Regions from separate parts of the Chryseobacterium sp. UNC8MFCol genome, predicted to be linked through region 3. Evidence: riboswitches for the same ligand, from Rfam matches in the RefSeq annotation. Region 3 holds a riboswitch; each other region holds the start of a gene.
The links. Region 3 has a riboswitch for S-adenosylmethionine ahead of M030_RS0107690 (TonB-dependent receptor plug domain-containing protein). Riboswitches for the same ligand answer to the same signal wherever they lie in the genome.

Region 1: another riboswitch for S-adenosylmethionine. It lies ahead of M030_RS0100825 (SusC/RagA family TonB-linked outer membrane protein); the one in region 3 lies ahead of M030_RS0107690 (TonB-dependent receptor plug domain-containing protein).
Region 2: another riboswitch for S-adenosylmethionine. It lies ahead of M030_RS0100065 (alpha/beta fold hydrolase); the one in region 3 lies ahead of M030_RS0107690 (TonB-dependent receptor plug domain-containing protein).

What each region holds. Positions count from the first base shown of each region.
Region 1 is NZ_AXUZ01000003.1:170,025-177,768, reverse strand. Features, by position in the region: gene M030_RS0100850 (hypothetical protein) at 1-14, shown strand, start outside; gene M030_RS0100845 (hypothetical protein) at 51-1,001, shown strand; gene M030_RS0100840 (hypothetical protein) at 1,158-1,592, shown strand; gene M030_RS0100835 (transposase) at 1,642-1,968, shown strand; gene M030_RS0100830 (hypothetical protein) at 1,988-3,304, shown strand; SAM riboswitch class I at 3,646-3,742, shown strand; gene M030_RS0100825 (SusC/RagA family TonB-linked outer membrane protein) at 3,826-6,765, shown strand; gene M030_RS0100820 (RagB/SusD family nutrient uptake outer membrane protein) at 6,782-7,744, shown strand, end outside.
Region 2 is NZ_AXUZ01000003.1:12,077-19,820, forward strand. Features, by position in the region: gene M030_RS0100055 (O-succinylhomoserine sulfhydrylase) at 1-85, opposite strand, end outside; gene M030_RS0100060 (ACT domain-containing protein) at 154-1,692, opposite strand; gene M030_RS0100065 (alpha/beta fold hydrolase) at 1,697-2,635, opposite strand; SAM riboswitch class I at 2,694-2,801, opposite strand; gene M030_RS0100070 (MGH1-like glycoside hydrolase domain-containing protein) at 2,990-5,608, shown strand; gene M030_RS0100075 (OsmC family protein) at 5,683-6,102, opposite strand; gene M030_RS0100080 (DUF58 domain-containing protein) at 6,127-7,449, opposite strand; gene M030_RS26040 (four helix bundle protein) at 7,582-7,665, opposite strand; partial or broken gene M030_RS23480 (four helix bundle protein) at 7,651-7,744, opposite strand, start outside.
Region 3 is NZ_AXUZ01000013.1:128,610-136,353, forward strand. Features, by position in the region: gene M030_RS0107670 (fumarate hydratase) at 1-323, shown strand, start outside; gene M030_RS0107675 (hypothetical protein) at 505-789, shown strand; gene M030_RS0107680 (helix-turn-helix transcriptional regulator) at 885-1,745, opposite strand; gene M030_RS0107685 (T9SS type A sorting domain-containing protein) at 1,886-2,926, shown strand; SAM riboswitch class I at 3,150-3,255, shown strand; gene M030_RS0107690 (TonB-dependent receptor plug domain-containing protein) at 3,351-5,894, shown strand; gene M030_RS0107695 (APC family permease) at 5,902-7,200, shown strand; gene prfA (peptide chain release factor 1) at 7,340-7,744, shown strand, end outside.

The DNA of each region.
Region 1 (7,744 bases), on a different contig from region 3:
AAATAGGATCATAATCCCTTTAGATCCTTCAATTATACGATAGACAAGAAATGATAAAGAATAAATCTATTTACAGTATTGTTGTTTTGTGTACCATGGTATCGCTGGCATGCGGGCAGGTGGGTTTCGGAACGACAACGCCGAGGGGCGCTTTAGATATTAATAAACCTTCAACCAATACTTCCGGATTGGTATTGCCCACTAATTCGGCTGTCGAAAATATGGTTAATCCTCTTGGAGGAGATGTTGCTGCCGGAACAATTATGTACGATTCCACTAAGGACTGTATCAGGCTGTATAAATCCGGTGGCTGGTCCCGATGCTTATCAGGCAAAACTAAAACTAAAAAAGCTCCTGTTGGTCGTATCGGACAATGGGCAGTTCCTGCGGGGATTGCTTTTAACACTCAGCTTACTGATGCTAATAATTACAGCTCTTTTGGGACTTATAAGAAATTTTCAAGACTTAAGCTTACTGACATTACCTCTTCTTTATCGGATATGACAGTGGAAGATTTGCTTGCCAGATTCGATATCATCTTTACAGGATGGAATGGCTCAGATATAAGTGCGTCGGATGCAAGTAAAATAAAGGAGTATGTAGATCGTGGAGGTGTTGCTCTTTTATCACTTGATAGAAATGTGGGATCAAATCTACTTCAGTCCTTTGGAGGTAATGGAACGGTAGGTAATGGTGGCGTTGTTGCCAGAAGTACAAACGACGATGTTAATAATGGGGTGTTCGGAGACACAAGGGATATGCCGATCTCAGGTGCTAATACTGCAGGAAGGGTTCTGATGTCTCAATTACCTGTCGGCAGCCGGCTTTTAGCTACTGAAGCAACATCTAATGCTGGCGGATGGATTACCGGGGCAGGGGGAAGAGCCGTTTTCTTTTGGGACGAAGGTGTTTTTCGCGCCTCTGTAGCTGGAGCAATAGATACACCACAGGAAAGATTTATTCATAATGTGGTAGCGTATACATTAGACAAAACGAGGTGATCTTGTTTTCTATGACTCGCTTTTTGGATTATGACAGTATGTTCAACCTGATTAACAAACAGACACAAGTGTTATTATAGGATACAAAAACACAAATGATGATTATTTGCATATCATCTTAGAAAGCAAAGACTTTATAGAAAAAATTCTTTACAAATGAAATTTGATTTTAAAAATATTCATATCGGTGAATGTATCAGGAACAGGATTGAGGAGATGGACCTCTCTGTGGCAGGTATCAGTACATTTCTTGAGATTAATGAAGAGGAGGTGTGTGAAATGTTCACCCAAAACAGCTTAAGTACAGAATTGCTTATGAAGTGGAGTAAACTGTTACAATACGATTTCTTCAGAGTCTATTCACAGCATCTTGTCATGTTTGCCCCTCCGGGTAATAGTCAGAATACATTCAATAAGCAATTTTCTTTACGGTCCAGGTTCCGTAAAAATATATATACTAAAGAATTAATACACTTTGTATTGGAGATGGTGAACACAGACCGGAAAACAAAAAATGAAATAATAAATGATTACAAAATTCCCAAAACAACACTTCATAAATGGATGGCAAAGTATAATATCTCAGATTAAAGATTTTTAGATATGCCTGATTCTCTGCAAATTAATTTAAACATGGAATATGAAAACTGAACAACCTGACTACAGAAAGATATATACTGATATCATTTTTATGAAACATCCTGAAAAACTGGATGCATGTAAAGCTATTTTACAAAAGAAAACCTTCACAACATTAGATGTGATCAAAATCAATCAGTTAATATTTGGAGTAGATAAAGAAGGCTACAGCGGATCCAGTCAGAAATATAAGGCATATGATCAGAATGCCATTGTAGAGATTCTGGAATTCCAGAAGAAAAGTGGTTACAACAACATGCAGACTGCTAAACAATTTAAAATAAGCCGAAACACACTCGCAAAGTGGAAAAAGATGTTTCAGATTTAATTTATATAAAATACAAAGGATGAAAAAACAGAAATTATTACGTTTACTCACATTTTTACTTTCGTTTTTTTTAATTAACGGACAAATAGGAATCAATACAGCTAAGCCTTATCATAAAGCAATGCTGGAAATTTTTTCTAATGATAAAGGATTTCTTCCCCCACGGCTTACTACGGCTGAAAGAGATATTCTTCTCCCGGCGGATAGTTTAAACCTTGATGCCGAAGGAATGACGATTTACAATAAAACAGTTCATTGTCTGGAGTTCTGGAACAGTATGGAATGGATTAATATGTGCCAGGGAAGATCTGCTGTATATATTATTAACTGTGAACCAGTAGTTAGCGGAAGCTTCTATGCGGGAGCTCCAGCTTCCGGTTCTGTGAGAATTAAAGTAACCGTAAGCCGGCCAGGAAGTTATAAGATAAGTACAGCTGTCATCAATGGAATGAGCTTTAACGGAGAAGGAAATTTTGAAACTACCGGAGAACAGTATGTCATTCTTTCGGCTGAAGGAACTCCCGTGCAGACTGGAAATTATACCTATTCAATTGTTACTCCTTCAGGATATGAAAACTGTACTTTTGCGGTTAGGGTCACGGGCCAGCCTTCCGGCAAGGTGGTGAGAATACTTTCTATTGTTCCTGATGCCTGGAACGGAACTTTATCCACAGATTCTTACGGACGATATTCATCAGTAGCTCGTTCCAAACTGACAAATCCAAGTAATTTCGGACCCAACGGAAGTGTAGTGATGGCCAACTTTATTTTTAATACCATTAACATCCGGACTGCAAGCCCGGCAGAGTTATCACAGGCAATAGACAATTCGGACATTGTTTGGATCGGGTATGTGTATACCAGTTATTTTTCTGATCAGAGTATCGCTGTTTTAAGACAGAAAATACAGGAAAAAAGAAAATTTTTTGTGATAGATGCGGAGCATCAGAACCTTACTCCTATCAATAAGCTGAATATTGGCTATACCGCACAATATATCAATTCTCAAAGTCCGGGTTCTTTTTTCACTACAAGTTCTCAGGGACCTAACAGTGGAGCATTTGGCACCCTTCCTGAAAACACAAGAATACAAACTAACCGATATATGGGAAGGATTACTCAGTTTCCGGCCACTGCCAAAGTTTTTATGAAGGACAGTGCGGGGAGAGTTGCCGGAACTTTAGATGATAATGTATTAGTCTATACGGATGTCAATTTATTTTACAATTACGAATCTGCGGATAAATTTTATAATGAGGGAACAGGGTGTACAGAAAGCTCAAATGCGAGAATGTTTTGCAATATGTTTGATATTGCGGTTAACTACGTAAGATAAAAAAATACTATATAAACCATAATCCTAGGCTACCAGTTGTTTTTTGATTCGGAACACAAAATATTGGATAATTTCCAACCTGATTGTTCAATTAATAAATATATATATGGTAGGGAATGACATCTTCGGATGTCATTTTTTTTGTTTACAGTGAGTTTGAGTTATTGAATTATTTTTAATGATATTTATCATGTTTGTTAAAATACTAATTGATGTAATCAGTTATTTTAACGGCTTTTGATAAAATCTTATGTTAATTTTAGTAAAATTATCATGAAAAAACATAAAGTCTACTTGTTTTGTGGACTAAATATTTATAGCTTTGCAAACATATTTCGATCGGCTTATAAAGAAAGACGGAGGGAACTGACCCTGAGAAGTCTTAACAACCTGCGTTGTGTAAGGTGTTACATTCAGCCTTTAATGGAAAAATAAGCATTTGGTTTATCGTATTTATCGATGCCCTTTGCTGTTTATTCTGCAAGGGGCTAAATTTTAATATATGATAAACAAAATTGATTATGATTAGTAAAAGTTTAATTGATTATAAAGTTTGGATTCCGCCGGTAGCTGCGTTTTTCTTAGGAATTACCGGTGTAAGCGGACAGGATTCAAAGCTAAAAAAAGATACACTCAAAGAAAAAGAGATTGATGAAGTAGTGGTAGTTGCCTACGGAAAGGCAAAGCGAACAAGCTATACAGGTTCTGTAGCCACCATTTCCAGTGAAAAAATCAATAACAGGCCGGTAACGAACATTACAAAAGCTCTGGAAGGGCAGGTCCCGGGGATTCAGACCACAAGCGCATCGGGGCAGCCGGGTTCTACAGCGACCATCCGAATCAGGGGAGTAGGGTCTATCAGTGCCGACAGTAATCCTCTTTACGTAGTAGACGGAATTCCTTTTGACGGAAATATCAACGCGATAAGCCCTAATGACATTGAATCTATCAGTGTTTTGAAAGATGCTACAGCAAGTGCGTTGTACGGTTCCAGAGGAGCTAACGGAATTATTATTATTACCACGAAATCCGGTAAAAAAGGCGAGGCGAGAGTCAATTTTAATATCAGCCAGGGATTTTCCGGCAGAGCAGTAAAAGATTACGAACAGGTAAGTACCGACCAGTATTTCCAATTGTATTGGGAAGCAATGAGAAACGGCTACCAATCCGGACAAATCACTGCTCAGCAGGCGGCCCAAATGGCTACAGATAACCTTACTTCAGGTGTAGGATTATCGATAAATCCTTATGGAACAGCATATCCAAAACCTGTAGGTACAGACGGTAAATTATTGGCAGGAGCAAGACCATTGTGGAACGACAACTGGAAAGATATTTTACAGAGAGTAGCTTCCAGAAATCAGGTAGATCTGGATATCAGCGGAGGAAGTGAGAAAAGTAACTATTTCTTTTCATTGGGTTATCTTGATGATAAAGGAATGGCCATTGAATCTGGATTTAAAAGATACAATACGCGATTAAAAATCAATTCTGAAGTAAAAAGCTGGTTGAATGTTGGGGTGAACTTAAGCTATACCAACAGTATTCAGCAGGCACCTCCTTCGTCAGATTCCAAGTCCAGCAATATCATTCAGGCAGCAAGGGTGATCCCTTCTTTCTATCCGTATTATGAAAGAAATCCTGATGGAAGTTATGTATTGGATGCCAGCGGAAATACCATTTATGATTTTGGTAAATACAGACCAGCAAATGCCCTTCAGAACGAAAATGCAGCGGCAACTTTACCATTGGACAAGAATGAAAATAAGGAAGATAACTTCTCAGGAAAAGGATTTTTTGATTTTACCTTCTTACCGGAATTAAAGTTCAGATCAAGCTTTTCTGTTGATTTGGTTAATTATAACGGACATTATTATTCGAATCCACTGATAGGACAGGGAAGTGAAACCAACGGTTCAGTGACAAGATCCAATAGCAGGACTTTATCTTATACTACGAGTAATATTTTGACCTTTGATAAGAAATTTGGAAAACACCACTTCAATATCTTAGGCGGCCAGGAATTTTATAAATATGATTACCAGACCATCTCCGGAACGCGAACTCAGTTTTCACTGCCATACTATTATGAGCCTGATGCTGCCGCGTTGTTGGGAAGCTTCAGTGGAAACAGCGATAAAGTCAGCCTTTTAAGTTTCCTGGGTAAAGTAGAGTATGATTATAACAATACGTACTTCTTATCTGCTTCAGGAAGAGCAGACGGTTCTTCAAGGTTTTCTCCGGGGAACAGATGGGGAAAATTCTGGTCTGTGGGAGGTTCATGGAAAATTTCAAATGAAGAATTTATCAAAAACCTCAATGTCTTCAATCAATTGACTCTTCGTGCCAGTTATGGTGGCCAGGGAAATGATAAATTATTACAGCCTAATAAATCTCCGTTGTATTATGCTTACCAGGAATTATACAAATTCTATAATAATCTGGGTGAGCCCGGAACAGTTCTTGAAAAAGCATTGACAGAAAACCTGAAATGGGAAACCAACCTTAACTTGAATGTAGGATTGGAGTTTGCAATTCTTAATAACAGAGTTAAAGGTAATGTGGAATATTTTGAGCGAAAAAGCCAGGATCTTCTGTTTAACATGCCGGTAGCCCCATCACTGGGGATCAGTGACTTCCCTGCGAACATCGGAACGATAAAAAATACAGGATTCGAGTTTTCATTGTTTACAACGCCGATTAAGACAGATGATTTCAGATGGGATTTGGATGTTAACCTGAGTACTTTAAAAAATACCATAACGAAACTTCCTAAAGGTTCTATTGTAACAGGAACCAAGTTATTGCGCGAAGGAGGATCTGTATATGATTTCTATCTTGCGGAATGGGCTGGAGTGGATCCGAATAACGGAAATCCGCTATGGAAAACATTTACCACTGATGCCAATGGAAATACAGTGGAAGGCACAACTTCTGAATTTGCAAAGGCTACGAGAACAATACAAGCCTCCGCATTGCCGAAACTTACCGGAGGAGTAAGTACCAATATCTCTTATAAAAACTTTGATTTTTCTGCATTGCTGACCTTTAAAATCGGAGGAAAAGTTCTGGATACTGATTATACTTCAATTATGCATAGCGGAAATTCAGCGGGACGTGCATGGAGCGCTGAAATGCTGAACCGATGGACACCGGACAACCGTTATACAGATGTTCCTGCACTGACTACGACACTTACCAACTGGACGGGCAATTCTACCAGATTTTTATATTCAGGAACATATGCAAGACTTAAAAATATAAGTTTAGGATATACCCTTCCATCTGATTACTTTGAAAAAATAGGATTGAAAAAATTCAGAATTTATGTTCAGGCAGAAAACCTTCTGACATTCTATAAACATAAAGGAATGGATCCTGAGCAGGCACTGGATGGAACGACGTATTACAGATATCCGGCCATGAGAACAATTACTTTTGGTCTTCAGGCAACGCTTTAACTTTAAAATTAAAACAATGAAAAATTTAAAATATTTATCTTTTGGTCTGATCGGATTGGGGTTGCTTACCAGTTGTGAAAGTGAGTTGGAAACAGCTCCGACAAATCAGGCAAATCAGGTTGAGGTTTTCAAAACTGCAGAAAGTGCAGAAACCGTCATCAACGGAGCATGGGCTAAGTTTAATGATGATGGAACAACCTATGCCAATATCGGGTATTCAACGGTTTTAAGGGCCAGTGATGCCATGGGAAGTGATGTAGCGGTGCTTACCAATAAATATGGTTTCTCTTCTACCTATCAGTTTGCAGAAATGTCGAATAGTACAGCCGCCCGGCCTCTGTTTATCTGGTCTATGCTGTATTCGACCATTAATAATATGAACAATGTTATTACAAAAATTGACGGAACAGAAGGCAGCCAGGAAAAGAAAAATCAGGTGAAAGGGCAGGCGAAAGCCTTACGTGCATTCTGCTACCTCAATATTGCCAGCTTATACCAGTTCAGTTATTTGAAAGATAAAACGGCTTTGACAGCTCCTATTTATACGGAACCTTCGACAATCAATACGCCTGCAAAGAAAAGGTCAAGCCTGGAAGATATTTATACTTTGATTAAAAGTGACCTGACAGATGCGGATGTTTTATTGAAGGATTATGACCGAAATAATAAGGATAAAATTAACCGTGCAGTAGTGAACGGGCTTTTGGCAAGAACTTATTTAAATACCGGAGACTGGAGTAAAGCTTCTGCTTCTGCGAAAATCGCAAGAGAAGGATTTCCTTTGATGCCGGCTGAAAAATACAAGGACGGATTCAATGATATCAGCAATGTAGAATGGATCTGGGGACACGGCCAAACGCAGGAGCAGTCGGATGCGAGCTATGCTTTCCACTATCTGGATGTGTCTTCATCAGGAAGTTTCTACTACAGTTTTATGGCTGATCCTTACTTTAAGGATTTGTTTGATACGAATGACATC
Region 2 (7,744 bases), on a different contig from region 3:
ACGTAAGGTATAAAGGTGTGGAGTGCTCATCAAACTGAGATCTTTCAGTCTGTGTTCTTATTGCTGATGTTTCGAAATTTTCCATATAGTTTTAATTTGATAGAATTGCATTCTATCTTTGGTTAAATCATCCCTTCGGGATTGTTTCTACAATTATTTTGTTTCACTTACTCTTAAAATGTCACCGAATACTCCTCTTGCAGTTACCTGAGCTCCGGCCCCGGCTCCCATGATGACAATCGGATTTTCGCCGTAGCTTTCTGTATAGATTTCAAAGATCGAGTCTGAACCTTTCAACTGACCTAATGCGGAAGTAGCAGGAACAGAGATCAGTTTTACATCCAATTCTCCTTTGTCTTTCTGTAAATCGCCATGTAAATCTCCGACGTATCTCAACACATGACCCGGTTCCTGGCTTTCTTTGATTTTTTGGTATTCTTCGTCTAATTCGTCAAGTCTGGAAAGGAATTCTGATTTTGAAACAGATGATAAACTTTCCGGTACCAGATTCTGAATGTTGATATCATCAAATTCATTGATCAGATCCAGTTCCCTTGCCAGAATCAATAATTTTCTTGCTACGTCATTTCCTGAAAGGTCTTCTCTCGGATCCGGTTCTGTATATCCTTTTTCAAGAGCTTCATTGATGATGGTTGAGAATTTGTCGTTTCTTAAAGAAAAATTGTTGAATACATAGCTCAATGTTCCGGAGAATACCCCTTTGATTCTTGTGATATTTTCTCCTGAAAGGTGTAATAATTTGATAGTGTCAATTAAAGGCAACCCTGCTCCTACATTGGTTTCGTATAAATAACGTCTGTTATTTTTACTCAACGTATATCTTAGTTTACGATATTCTTCAATAGGCAGCGTATTGAAAATCTTGTTGGATGACACTAAGTCGAATCCGTTTTCAGCCAATGCATGATAATTCTTCACAAAGTCTTTGCTGGCAGTGTTGTCTACAACGATCAGGTTTTCTAATTGATTTTCGTTTGAAAAGTTAATCAGTTCCTGAACATTTGACGGATGTTCTGCAGTCAACACTTCATCACCCCAATTGGCATCAAATCCTTTTTTGTTGAAAGCTATTTTCTTTGAATTGGCTACAGCAACTACTCTAAGATCTATTTTCTTGCGTCTTTTAATTTCTTCTGACGACTCAAGCACCTGCTGTATTAATGTTTTTCCAACATTTCCATGACCGATGATTGCCAGATGAACGATCTTTGGTTTTTTAAAAATTTCGGATTCAATGATATTTTTTGTTTTTTCATCCTGAGATGAAGTCACGACGATATTTACTCTGTTTTCTCCGGCTACCTGATTTAACAATAATGGAAAAACGTTGTTTCTTGCCAGTTCGGCAAATACTTTATTGAAATCTTCTGCAACAAATCCGATAACAGAAACATTATTGATACTATATATCTGGGATACTTTTCCTGATTTTCTTTCCGGTTCAAATTCATCAATAAGACAAGCTACTGCTTTTTCGGCATCATTTTCGTGAACCAAAATAGAGATTCCGTTTTCTATAGCTTGCTGGGAGATCACTCCTACACTGATACGCGCTAGAGTAAGCGCTTTAAAAATTCTTCCGTCAATTCCGATTTCTCCTAAAAAATCTTCTCCTTCAAATTTGACGATTGATCTGTTCTTCAAAAATTTTATTTCGTTAGCATTTTTCATTACTTTATAAAATGTTTTTTATGATATTATTTAATTGTTGGTATTCCATTAGGAAGGCGTCATGCCCGTGTATAGATTGGATCTCGTGATAGGAAACAGTATTCTTTTTTTTCTGCAGGCTTTCAAAACACATTCGGATTTCAGAAGCAGGAAAGAATAAATCTGTATCAACGGAGATCATGTGCATTCGTGCCTGTATGCTCTCCAGAGCAGATTCTTCCGTGTTAATATTCATCAGCAGATGATTCATCAGTTTATAGGCTTTTAAACTAAATCTATCGTTTAAAGCATTTCCATGATAAACCAGCCAGTCTTCTGATTCCAGGCGTTGTTTTTCCGGGTTGTATGTATTTTGAAATCTGTCATTGAGTGACTGCGGAGTTCTGTAGCACAGCATGGCATGAATTCTTGCTTTTTGTAATGGCTGATCTTCAGAATTCAATAGAAATTTCTGAACCAGACATTGTGCATGAAGCCAGTCATGAGTTCTGTGATCACAGGCTATCGGGATAAAAACTTCTGTCAGCGCAGGTTGCTTGGCCAGCATTTCCCAGGCAATTCCGCCTCCGAGTGAGCCTCCGATAATGGCGTATACGTTTTTGATATGTAAAGCTTCAAGCCCTTTCAGAAATAGATTTGCAATATCTGAGGGAGTGAAGTCTTCATAGTTGTCAATTAAAAAATGATCGTAACCGTTTCCGGGAATATTGAAACACAGAACTGTGTATTTTTCCGTATTGATCACCTGATTTTCCCCAATAAGTTGTTTCCACCATCCTTTTTCTCCTGAAACATCAGAGTTTCCGGTTAAGGCATGATTGACTACAATAATGGGTGCTGTAAACAGCTCTTTCCCGAACAGCTGATAGCTCAACGGGATATGGTATTCCTTTCCGGAATTGGTTTGATACGTAAGATTAATATAGTTTAGTTCTGTTTTCAATTCTATTATTTTAATACAATTGAAAATGCCACAGGAAATGGCTGAAAAGAACTTCAGTAAGTTATCTGTCCAAAATAATTTTGGTAGAACGTAGCACCTTCTTTGCTTGCACAAAGGGTTGCTAAGGTTTCATAGGGTCTAATCCCTCAACCTTTCTTGATAACATTTTCAATATTTGAATGAACGAATAGTGCAAAGGTAGTTCTTTTCTTTTAATTTCAAAAAAAAATTAATTTAATATTTAAAAATCGGCTTAAATACTAGTGTTTCAAGAGTATATTAATAATTATTCAGATGAAAAAAATTGGAATTACTTTTCAAAAAAACTAACTTCGTATAGAAAAATGATGAGATATGACCGCCGAAAAAGAAAGATTACAAGATACCAAATGGAAAAACTGGGGACCTTATGTAAGCAACCGGCAATGGGGAAATGTACGTGAAGACTACAGTCCGAACGGAAATGCCTGGAACTATACCAATCATAATAACGCGGAAAGCTATGCTTACCGTTGGGGTGAGGAAGGTATTGCCGGGATTTCAGATGTAAAGCAGCTTTTCTGCTTTGCTTTTTCATTTTGGAACAAAAAAGATAAAATCGTAAAGGAACGCTTCTTTGGATTAAGCAATCCACAGGGAAACCATGGAGAAGATATCAAGGAAATTTTTTATTACCTCGATAATACCCCTACGCATAGCTATATGAAAATGGTATACAAATACCCTATCAATGCTTTTCCTTATGATGATCTGGTGAATGAAAACGGAAGACGCAGCAAACAGGAACCGGAATACGAGCTTTTCGATACCGGGATCTTTGATCAAGATGAGTATTTTGATATTTTCATTGAGTACTGCAAGGTTGACCATAATGATATTCTCGCCAGAGTAACGGTGTGCAACAGGAGTCAGCATGAAGCTCCTATTGTTGTGATCCCCACAGCCTGGTTCAGGAATAACTGGAAATGGGGCTACAATACCTATAAAGGGCAATTGAATGCCTCTCAAAACGGATGTATAGATATCGGGCATGACAGTATTTCCATCAAGAAAATCTATTCTAGGAATACGGATGTTCAAAGTGTGTTCTGTGATAACGAAACCAATACGACAAAGCTTTACGGAGTTCCGCACACTGAAAATAATTACTTCAAGGATGGAATTAACGATTTTATCATCCATCATGGAACTGATACCGTTAATCCTGAAAAGAGAGGAACAAAAGCGTCTTTTCTGATTGATGAAATGATTGGCGCCGGACAATCGAAAGTTTTTGAATTCAGATTGTGTCCGAATGAAACAGACGAACCGTTTGCACAGTTTGAGGAGATCTTCAATAGGAGAATTGCTGAAGCTGAAGAATTTTATCAGGAAATTCAGAACGACCCTATCAACGAAGATGAAAAAAATGTTCAAAGGCAGGCATTTGCAGGACTTCTGTGGAACAAGCAGTTTTATCATTATAATATCGGAAAATGGCTGAAAGGTGATCCGAATTTTGAAGCTCCAAGGAATTTCAATGAGTATGTACGAAATACGGAATGGAACCACCTTCACAATAAGGATATTATTTCGATGCCCGATAAATGGGAGTATCCATGGTATGCGACATGGGATCTTGCTTTCCACTGTGTGCCTCTTTCCATTATTGATGCAGAATTTGCTAAAGGACAGCTTCTGCTATTGACCAAAGAATGGTATATGCATCCTAACGGCCAGCTTCCCGCGTATGAATGGAATATGAGTGATGTAAACCCGCCTGTACATGCATGGTCGTGCTTCCGGGTTTTTAAAATTGATGAAAAAAATAATGGCAAACCCGATCTTTTGTTCCTTGAGAAAGTTTTCCAAAAACTTCTCCTGAATTTCACCTGGTGGGTGAACCGAAAGGATAAAAACGGTAAAAATATTTTCGGAGGAGGGTTCCTTGGTCTGGATAATATCGGAGCTTTTGACCGGAATATGGTTTTAAAAGACGGCCAGCATCTGGAACAGGCGGATGGAACAAGCTGGATGGCCATGTATGCCCTGAATATGATGCGAATCGCTATGGAACTGGCTCAATATTATCAGGTGTATGAAGATATGGCGATCAAATTTTTTGAACATTACCTTTATATTGCTGAAGCCATGGAGAATCTGGGTGAAGGGACAAAAGGTCTGTGGAATGAGGAAGACGGATTTTTCTATGATGTCTTACAGCTTGGAAACGGAGACAGTGTCTCCCTGAGATTACGAAGTATTGTAGGATTAATTCCGTTGTTTGCTGTAGAAATTGTGGACCACAGATTACTGGAAAAAATGCCGAATTTTCAGGCCCGAATGGAATGGATCTTAAAAAATAAACCTGAGCTTACGAAGCTGGTTTCTCACTGGGATGAGGAAGGACAAGGCAGAAAGCATCTGATGAGTATTCTTCGTAAAAACAGATTGACCAAAGTTTTATCAAGAATGCTTGATGAAAAAGAGTTTTTAAGTTCTTACGGAATCCGCGCCATGTCTAAGGTGTATGAAGAAAACCCATTTGTATTCTCTGTTCACGGCAAAGAAAATATGGTGTATTATACGCCTGCAGAAAGTGACAGCCGGATGTTTGGCGGAAACAGCAACTGGCGTGGCCCTATCTGGTTTCCTATCAACTTTCTTATTGTAGAAAGTTTACAACGTTTTCATTACTATTACGGAAACAGCCTCAAGGTAGAACTACCAACGGGAAGCGGTGATAAAAGGAATCTTGACGAAGTTGCCCAGAACATCAGTAAAAGGCTCTGTTCGATATTTTTAAAGGATGAGCATGGACAACGTGCCTTTAATGGAGGTAATCCTAAGTTCAATTATGATGAGCATTTTAAAGATTATATCACCTTCTTTGAATACTTCCACGGGGATAATGGCAGAGGTGTAGGAGCTTCCCACCAAACGGGATGGACTGCTACAGTCGCCAAATTGATAAAACCAAGACTGACCATATAAGATAATGAGCAATCAGTCATAAACAATAAAAGCCGGATCAATTTCCGGCTTCTTTTATTTTTTTAAATCAAAAATCAGATCTTTTCTCCGTTGACAAATACCTCATACCTGATCTCTACATTAGGTTCTAATGTTTTGGAGACAGAACAGTATTTTTCAAAGGATAACTGAGCCGCCTTCTGAGCTTTTTTAGGATCGATTTCTCCTTCTAAAAGGAATTTTACATTAATTGATCTAAAGGGTTTTGCATCATCTACAGGAATTCTTTCTCCTTCTACTTCTGCCTGGAAACCTGTAATTTCCTGACGTTGTTTTTTTAAGATAGAAACGACATCGATTCCGCTACAGCCTGCGACTGCCATTAAAACACTTTCCATTGGAGAGACACCCTTTGCTCCGGGTTGGGAAGTATTATCCAAAAGGATAGAATTTCCCTGGGAATTGGTGCATTCAAATAAAAAGTCCTCGTTTATTCTGTTAAGTGTAATTTTCATTTTTACTTATTTCTTACTACAAAATTATAAAATTCCTCTCGCTTTAATCTCTAAATATTTATTGATAACATCGATATTCAAATTTTCCGGAAGTGTATATACTGTATAGATTCCGTATTTTCGAAGTTCCTGAATGATCAGTTTCTTTTCAAATTCAAACTTTTCAGCAATGATCTCGTCATAGATTTCCTGCATATTTTCAGGGTTTTTACTGATGATCGTCTGCAGTTCTGAGTTTTTGAAGAAAACCACAACCAGCAAATGGTTTTTAGCGATCCCGCGAAGATATTTTAACTGACGGTTAAGCCCGTCCAATGTTTCAAAATTGGTAAAAAGAAGAATTAAGCTTCTTTGATTGATGGAGTATTTTACATCCTGATAGAGACGATTGAAGTCACTTTCAAAGAAATCTGTTTTGATATTGTAAAGTGCTTCAGAAATCTTTTTAAGCTGACCCGATTTATTATCAGCAGCAATTTTATTTTCTGCTTTTTTGGAGAAGGTCATCATCCCTGCACGATCTCCTTTTCGCAGAATAATATGGGATAACGCCATTGTTGCATTGATGGAATAGTCTAATAAACTCAATCCGTTGAAAGGCATTTTCATGGTTCTGCCTTTATCAATCAGCATAAAAATGCGTTGTGATTTTTCGTCCTGGAATTGATTAACCATTAAACGATTGGTCTTGGAAGTCGCTTTCCAGTTGATGGTCCTGATATCATCGCCAGGCACATAGTCTTTGATCTGCTCAAACTCCATGGTGTGACCCAATTTTCTGACTTTCTTAATTCCTCCCAGTAAAAATTCACTCTGAAGAGCCATCAGCTCATATTTTCTAAGATGAATGAAAGAAGGATAAGAAGGCAGCATCGCATCTTTTTGAAAATTGAAGCGCTTGGAAACAAAGCCAAGTGGTGACGATGCATAAATATTTAAACTTCCGAAATGATATTCTCCTCTTTCTTTGGGCTCTAAGCTATATTGAAAATAGATGTTTGAGCCGCTGTCGATATTCTTTTCGATTAAAAAATCTCTTTTTTGAAACTGAAACGGGATTTCATCAATAATTTTAGTTGTAATCTTAAAGCTGTAATTATTTTTAATATCTATTTTCACAAAGTTTTCATCCCCGTTCGAAAGTTTTTCCGGCAATATTCTTTGCGCCTGCAGTGCATTTTTTTGATTAAAAAGCAACAGATAATCAACCATGGCCGCCAGGAAGCACAGCAACAATACGATATGTGCTGCCCACATCAGAATCGGGAAAAAGAATGCCAGGACATACAGGATTCCCACTCCAATGAGTGTAAAGAAAAAACGTGTATTGATGTATAAGTTTTTCATTATTAAGGTTGCAGGTTGCAGATGAAAGGTTTTAGGTAAACGTCTATTGGCTTTTTCATCATGATTATTATTGTAAGGAGTTAATAATTCCGTTCAACATTTTAGCTATTTCTATAATTTTCCCGTTTAATTTTAAATACTCATTTCATTTAAAAAATTAAGGTTTTTTGAGATAATTAATTGTGTTTCTACTTCTGCACAACTGCCTCTTGATATTTTTAAAAATTGCAGATAATCAGGTTTACTTCTATCAATCCATATGTCTCATCTTTAGGAAAAGGTTCTGTAGCGCTGT
Region 3 (7,744 bases):
GAAGTTTCGGACCAACGACAGCCGGAAGAATGGATGTCTATGTGGATGAGTTCCAGAGTAATGGAGGAAGCATGATCATGCTTGCAAAAGGAAACAGAAGTAAAGATGTGACTGATGCTTGTCATAAATATGGCGGGTTTTATCTTGGATCAATCGGAGGGCCGGCTGCAATCCTTGCAAAAGATAATATTGTGTCCGTAGATGTTGTGGATTTCCCGGAATTAGGAATGGAAGCCGTAAGAAAAATTGAAGTAAAAGACTTCCCGGCATTCATTATAACTGACGATAAAGGAAACGATTTCTTTGCAGATCTTGCCCACTAAAAGATAAAAATGACGGATAGATAATAGTCGAAAAGATGATAAATAAACGGTCTATTATCTATCAATCTATTTTCTCATCGTCTGAATATTAGTTTAAAATAAAAATAAATAAGAAAATAGAACCCTGATCTTTTGTGTAAAAAAGAAAAAAGTTCTATTTTTGCCTAAAATCTTTAAGAGAATGATAACGATTTTATCAGCATTTTGGCCGTTCTACCAGTTCCTTTGGACTGTATTTTTCATTACTATGTTTTTAGTAGGATTCTGGTGTATTTTTATGTTCTTCGGATTAGTTATCCCTATGTGGCTGACTGAAGGTTTGAAAGAGTACTTCGGAAAAGTGAAGCCTTTCGACCCTGAAGATATCAGAAGAAAGCTTATTACAGAGCAAGAAGGTGTAGAGGTTGTTTATAACCAGCCTAAAGGGAACGGACCTTTCATTCACGATCACGGACATCATCATTAATTGACTGTCATTGCTTTTTCACCTGAATTCTGAAAAAGTAATATCAAAGCAAAACAACATATATAAAACCGCTTAATTTTTTTAGGCGGTTTTTCTTATGTATTATTCCTGAGTTTTTCCGGAGATACCCCAAATTTCTTTTTAAATGCCCGGGTAAAATTTTGAAGATACTCATACCCGCATTCTATAGCTATTTCTTTAATCATAATTTCTTTGTCTGTAATCAGTTTCCTGGCTTTCAGCATGCGTAATTCTGAAATATAGTGGACCATAGTCGTATGATATTGTGTCTTAAATTCTTTTCTGATCCTGTTCTGACTGATTCCTACCAGCTCTGCGATTTCTTCAACTTTTATATTTCTGTGATAATTTTCGTCAATAAATCTCTTAACAATTTCAGGGGTTTTAAAAGATGAGGTCATTGCCTTTTTTTCACTGAACTGCTCAAAAATCAGGATCAGAAGCTTAATAACTTTAGCTTCCATAAATAATTTTTGCACTATTCCTTCCTTAGAATAATGGACCATCTCATTGATGATCATGTGCATCTCAACAGTCATATCCGGCGGTGTTCCTTTATGAAGAAAGATGAATTTATTATGGATCATTTTGTCCAGTATTTCGGCCCCTTCTCTATTGGATGCAGGATTGATCAGGTTGGTAATATGATGATAGCTGAGTCTTAGATGAAAATATTTTAAAGTTTCTTTTGCTTCCGGCCATATCAGTGTAGTATTTTCTTCTGATTCATGGTACAGGATGTATTGATTTTTCTTAAGTAAAAATACTCTGCTATCATCATGAACCTTTAGATTCATATTGGAATGGAGGAGGAAAAACAAATTAAAACCTGATTGACTTTCAGTGGTAAAGGGTTTGGTAGTATTTTCAACCGCTGACACCTCCTTCATCATGATCTCCATATCCTTAGATTTAAATACGAATCCGTTTCTCATACAACCCATTTTTTTACAACCGTAATCGATAAACTCCGGACAGGATAACTAAAATTTGAAAATGATAACCTCCGGATCAAGAATGTACGGTACTTTTGCGCAAAATTAAATTAAATTTAGAATAAATAAAAATAATACATATGCTTGAAAATTTATTTTTTGTGTTAAAAAAAATAGGCATCGGAGCATCCATCGCTTTCACAGGATATGTCTTGCATGCCCAGACTCTGCCGCAAAACTGTAATAATACCGATCCCGGAGGCAACACTGGCGACTTAGGGTGTGTCACTTTTACCTATAGAGGGCAGCAGGTTGTCTATACTACCGTAAGGGGCGAGGATGGGAAAATATGGCTTCAGCAGAATCTTGGTAGTGCTCAGGTGGCAACATCAGCTACGGATCAGGATTCTTACGGAGATCTTTTTCAGTGGGGCAGATGGGATGATGGCCACCAGTTGAGAAATTCTCCTGTTGTTTCACCGCCATCTCCCAATACTCCGTCAGGTATTACAACAGGATCCTATATTGCAGGCTCTCCTGCCTGGTGGTCAGGCTTCGCCGCTACTGATGAGTGGAGTGGGAAATCTAAAGAAGATGCCAGCGATTTTATAGGTGTAGACCCTTGTAAGGCAATAGCGGTTGACTGGAGAATGCCTTCACAGGCAGAGTGGGCATCGTTGGTGAGTGCCGCAAACATCACAAACCCGGCTACAGCTTACAACAGTCATCTGAAACTGCCGGCAGGAGGATACAGGGGATCTGGTAATGGGGATTTTACGTTTGTGGGACAAAGAGGATATTTCTGGAGCTCAGATACTTCCGGATCCGGCGGAAAATACCTTTACATAGGAGCAACTATTGCCAATCCTTCATCAGGAGGACCCAGGGGGCAGGGAGCTTCAGTAAGATGTATCAAAACGGTATCAGGTTTAGGTACTTCAGATACTTCATTAAAAAATATTCAAGTAGGCGTATCTCCCAATCCTACAAAGGGAATTCTTCTCATAAAAACCGACACAGCAATTGAAAATGTAAGTGCTGTCAATGCTGCCGGACAAAAATTAGACATAAAAATGTCAGACCATCGAATTGATATGTCTTCATTTCCTAACGGATTGTATATTCTGGAATTAAAGCTGAAAGGAGGGCAGTCTGTCTTTAAAAAAATCATAAAGGAATGATATTCTCAAACAAGCATTATTAATATTCTTGCCGGATCTTCGGTTAAAATATAGTTCATTACAATTACTTTTATCAGAAGGCTCATGATATTTTCATGGGTCTTTTTTCCAATTAAAGAAAGTAAAGGAACCTTAGCATATAATTAAAGAAAGAATACAAAATATACGAAGTCTGAAAACTTCATTTTTTGCCTATTGAAAAAAATAGTCTACTTTTGCACTAGATTTATCAAGAAAGGTGGAGGGATTTGGCCCAATGAAACCTTAGCAACCTGCACGGTTCCAGAAGTGTAAAGGTGCTAATTCCAACCCGATGGGGGAGATAAGTGAAGTCAATATTCTTATATGAATTCCATTTCTTGAAGTCTTATGTATCTGCGGAAGGTTCCGTCAGAACGTTAGTATTTAATTGGCAAGAACAAAGATGAAAAAATTAAGCATCGCGGTATTACTGCTTGGGACCATAGGAGTCGCTGCCCAGGAGCAGGAGGAAAAGGGAAAACAAATCGAAGATATCATTATCGTTGGAAACCGTAATCTTAAAAGAACGAAACTGGAGACACCGGTTCCGGTAGATGTGATCAGTATTGAAAAAATACAAAAAGCATCCCCACAGATCACCGTTCAGGATTTGATGAATTATCTGATTCCTTCATTTAATTCAGTAAGACAATCTGCTTCGGACGGTACGGAGCATATTGACCCTGTGACTTTGAGAGGCATGGGACCAGACCAGGTACTGGTATTGGTGAATGGAAAAAGGAGACATACCACCTCTCTGGTAAATTATCAGAATACAGTAGGAAACGGGTCAGTGGGAACAGATTTAAGTACCATTCCGGTTATTGCCATCGATAGGATAGAAGTTCTGAGAGATGGAGCCGCAGCGCAATATGGATCAGATGCCATTGCCGGAGTAATCAATATTATTCTGAAAAAAAATCCTGGTGCTTCAGCCAGTATTACTTATGGTTTAAGTGGAAGGAATGACGGGGAGACTTACCAGGCAGGAGCGAATTATGGAACTTCTTTAGGAAAGAGGGACGGTTATATCAATCTTTCACTGCAGTTAAGTCACAGGGGGAAAACAACCAGAACACAGAACCCTGATCTGATTATTTATGATCAATCGAACCTGAATATCGTCAATACTAATGGATCTATCAGTGCTAATGGGATTTCTTTGCCTGATGTTAGTCCGGTTGCTACAGGAGTTTATAACAACTCTTTTGCTTACGATTTTGCGGAGACCGGAAGTCAGATTTCAAGAGCTTATGATGATGCCTTAATCGCAAAAAACGGATTGTCACGCAGTGATTTCAATTTTCAGATCGGAGATGCACAGATCAGACAGGGACAACTGTTTTTTAATGCTGAATATCCTTTTAGTGATCATTTTACATTATATTCTTTCGGAGGCTTTAGTGTTAAAGAAGGAAAAGGCTATGGCTTCAGAAGGCTTCCAAGTGAAACTTTTAATGTGGTTCCGTCGCTTTATCCCAATGGTTTTCAGGCGGTAGTAGGATCTCGGATTTATGATGTATCCTATGCCGTGGGTGCAAAATATGCCGTAAATAACTGGTTGATTGACCTGAGTAATACGTTAGGAAGCAATACCTTCAACTACAATATCAGCAATACCAACAATGCTTCGCTGGGAGCAAAATCTCCTACACGTTTTTATGCAGGGGCGCATGAATTTCTTCAGAATACCATTAATCTTGATGTTTCTAAAAGCATTAACCATTTTAACCTTGCCTTTGGAGGTGAATTCAGATTCGAGCAATACCAGATAAGGCAGGGAGATGAGGCGTCTTATGCACAATATGACACTAATGGAAATATTGTAACCCAAGGCTCAACGGTAATCGGAGCAGGAGGATCCCAGTCTTTCATCGGTTTTTCACCTAAAAATGCATTGAAAAAAGACAGGCACTCTACAGCGGTGTATGCTGATGTATCCTATGATTTTAATAAAAAACTGAATATTGATGCTGCTGCCAGATTTGAAAACTATTCCGATTTTGGAAATTCTTTAAATGGTAAGCTGGCAGTCCGCTATGAATTTGTAAAAAATTATGCTTTAAGAGCGGCTGTAGGAACAGGCTTCAGAGCACCTTCTCTTCAGCAGCAGTACTTTAATAATTCCTATGCCGATATTTCTACCTCCGGTTCAGGAATTGTGACGAAAGGGATCTTTAATAATGACAGTAAAGCTGCCCAGGTTCTCGGATTTGATCAATTAAAGCAGGAAACATCTGTAAACGGAAGTGTGGGATTTACCCTGAAACCGGCTAAAGGATTGTTTATTACACTAGATGGATATTTCATCAAAGTGAAAGACAGAATTGTCATCACAAGCAATATTACCGATGCCAGACTATCAGATTCTGATATTGTAGGCAAAGGAAATGAAGTGGAAAGCGGAAGGTTTTTTGCCAATGCCGTTGATACCGAAACCAAAGGACTTGATCTGGTCGTTTCCTATGACTGGAAGCTTGGAGGCGGTAACCTGAATATCAGCCTTGCCGGAAACTATACCGAAACAAAAATTACAGATTTCCATTTTCCGGAAAATCTCGGAACTCCACAAAACGAATTTTTTGGGCCCGATCAAATCAATATTATAGAATCCTTATCTCCTAAAACCAAAGCATCTTTAGGCTTAAACTATGGCATCGGGAAATTCAGTTTTCTCATAAGAAATACCTATTTTGGCAAAGTGATAAGAGATGGCTACCCCTTTGGAGGCGTTCAGGAATTTTCACCCAAAATCATTACAGACCTTAGTGTAGGATATGATATTACAAAAAATATCAATTTTACTGTAGGAACCAATAACGTTTTTGATGTCTTTCCTGACCTTCAGATATATGAAAATTCCTATTATGGTGTGTTTAAATATGCTCCGGTTCAAATGGGAACTTTGGGAAGCTATTTCTTCGGAAGACTTAATTTTAACTTTTAATCATTACATGAGCACTGCTTCACATCAGATCGGCTGGAAAACAGCGGCAGCCATTGTTGTTTCCAACATGATCGGAACCGGTATTTTTACCACTCTTGGGTTTCAGTTATCGGATATTACCAACACGTACAGCATTTTTCTCTTGTGGATTATCGGAGGAATCCTGGCTTTATTCGGTGCATTTTGCTATGCCGAATTGGGATCTCATTTCAAAGGAAACGGTGGCGATTTTATTTACCTTAAAGAAACCTACCATCCGCTGTTCGGATATCTGATCAGCTGGATTTCTTTGATCATCGGATTTTCCTCACCCGTAGCACTCGCTGCGCTCGCGATGTCTAAATATCTTTCCGTGTTCGACTATTCATTTGGAAACGGATTTGCCATCGCTGCAATTTTTCTGGTCGCGATTACTTTGTCTTTTAGTTTAAAAACCTCCAGCAGATTTCATAATTTTTTTACTTTCATTAAAATAGCTTTCATTATTGTTCTGGTGATCGTGGGGGTGAGCCTTTCAGAATCACCGGAAATAGGAAACAGCTTAAATTTTAGTGATAGCTGGAAAAATGAAATCATGCTTCCTGCTTTTGCTACTTCTCTTGTTTTTGTAACCTATTCTTATACCGGCTGGAATTCGGCGTCATATATTGCAGGAGAGATTAAGGATGTTCAGAAAAACCTTCCAAAATCCCTGATTATAGGAACTGTTTTTGTCACGGTCAGCTATCTCTTGGTCAATTACATTATGCTGAAACATGCTCCGGTAAGCCAATTGGCCGGAAAAGAAGATGTCATGGGGGAAGCAGCTGTCAATATGCTGGGCACCAGTTTCGGGAAGATTGTTAATATTTTTATTGCACTACAGCTTATCGCCACCATCAGTGGTTATCTTTGGGTAGGTTCAAGATTGACACAGGCCTTTGCAAAAAGCACTTACCTATGGAAACCTCTTTCAGCATCCAATAAAAAAGGAATTCCGGTGAGAGCTATTTTTGCCCATGCGGTGATTGCCACGGTTATTATCCTAACGGGAAGTTTTAAAGAAATCTTTGTATATACAGCATTTATTCTGCAGTTGTTTGCCAGTCTTGCCATTTCAACGGTGTTTTTCCTGAAGAAAGAGAACCGAAGAATATTTAAATCCAATACTTTTTATATTTTTCCTACGGTTTTTTTACTCTTCAGCTTGTATATCCTTTATTTTACTTTCATCCATAATCCTAAAGAAAGCCTGATTGGACTCGGAATTATTGCGGTAGGAATTATTCTGTACTTAATCGACAGAAGACTGTCTGGAGGAGTGTAGAATGAGTCCTGAAAACATAAAATGATGAATACACAGATCTCCATGGTCATCTTTTTATGATTTTACCACTAATGCTCAAAAAATTATGCTTTAATTTTGAATTAATAATCCTTATCTTTGCACCCACAAAATTTCCACAATGTCTAAATCATTAATTCCAAAATTAGAAGCTATAAAACAAAGATATAATGAGGTTGCAGACCTTATTATACAGCCTGATGTTATTTCAGACCAAAAAAGATATTCTTCTTTGAACAAAGAATATAGTGATTTGGGAAAAATTGTTAGGGTTTATGATCAGTATAAAGGAGCTTTGGATTCCATTGCAGAATCAGATGAAATCATTGCAGATGGTTCAGACAGAGACCTTGTAGATCTGGCTAAAGAAGAAAAACTGGAAGCTCAATCTAAGATCCCGGGATTAGAGGAAGAGCTTAAAGTATTGTTGATTCCTAAGGATCCTGCAGATGATAAAAACGTTATTGTGGAATTACGTGCCGGAACCGGAGGTGATGAAGCTGCTATTTTCGTAGAAGATATCTAC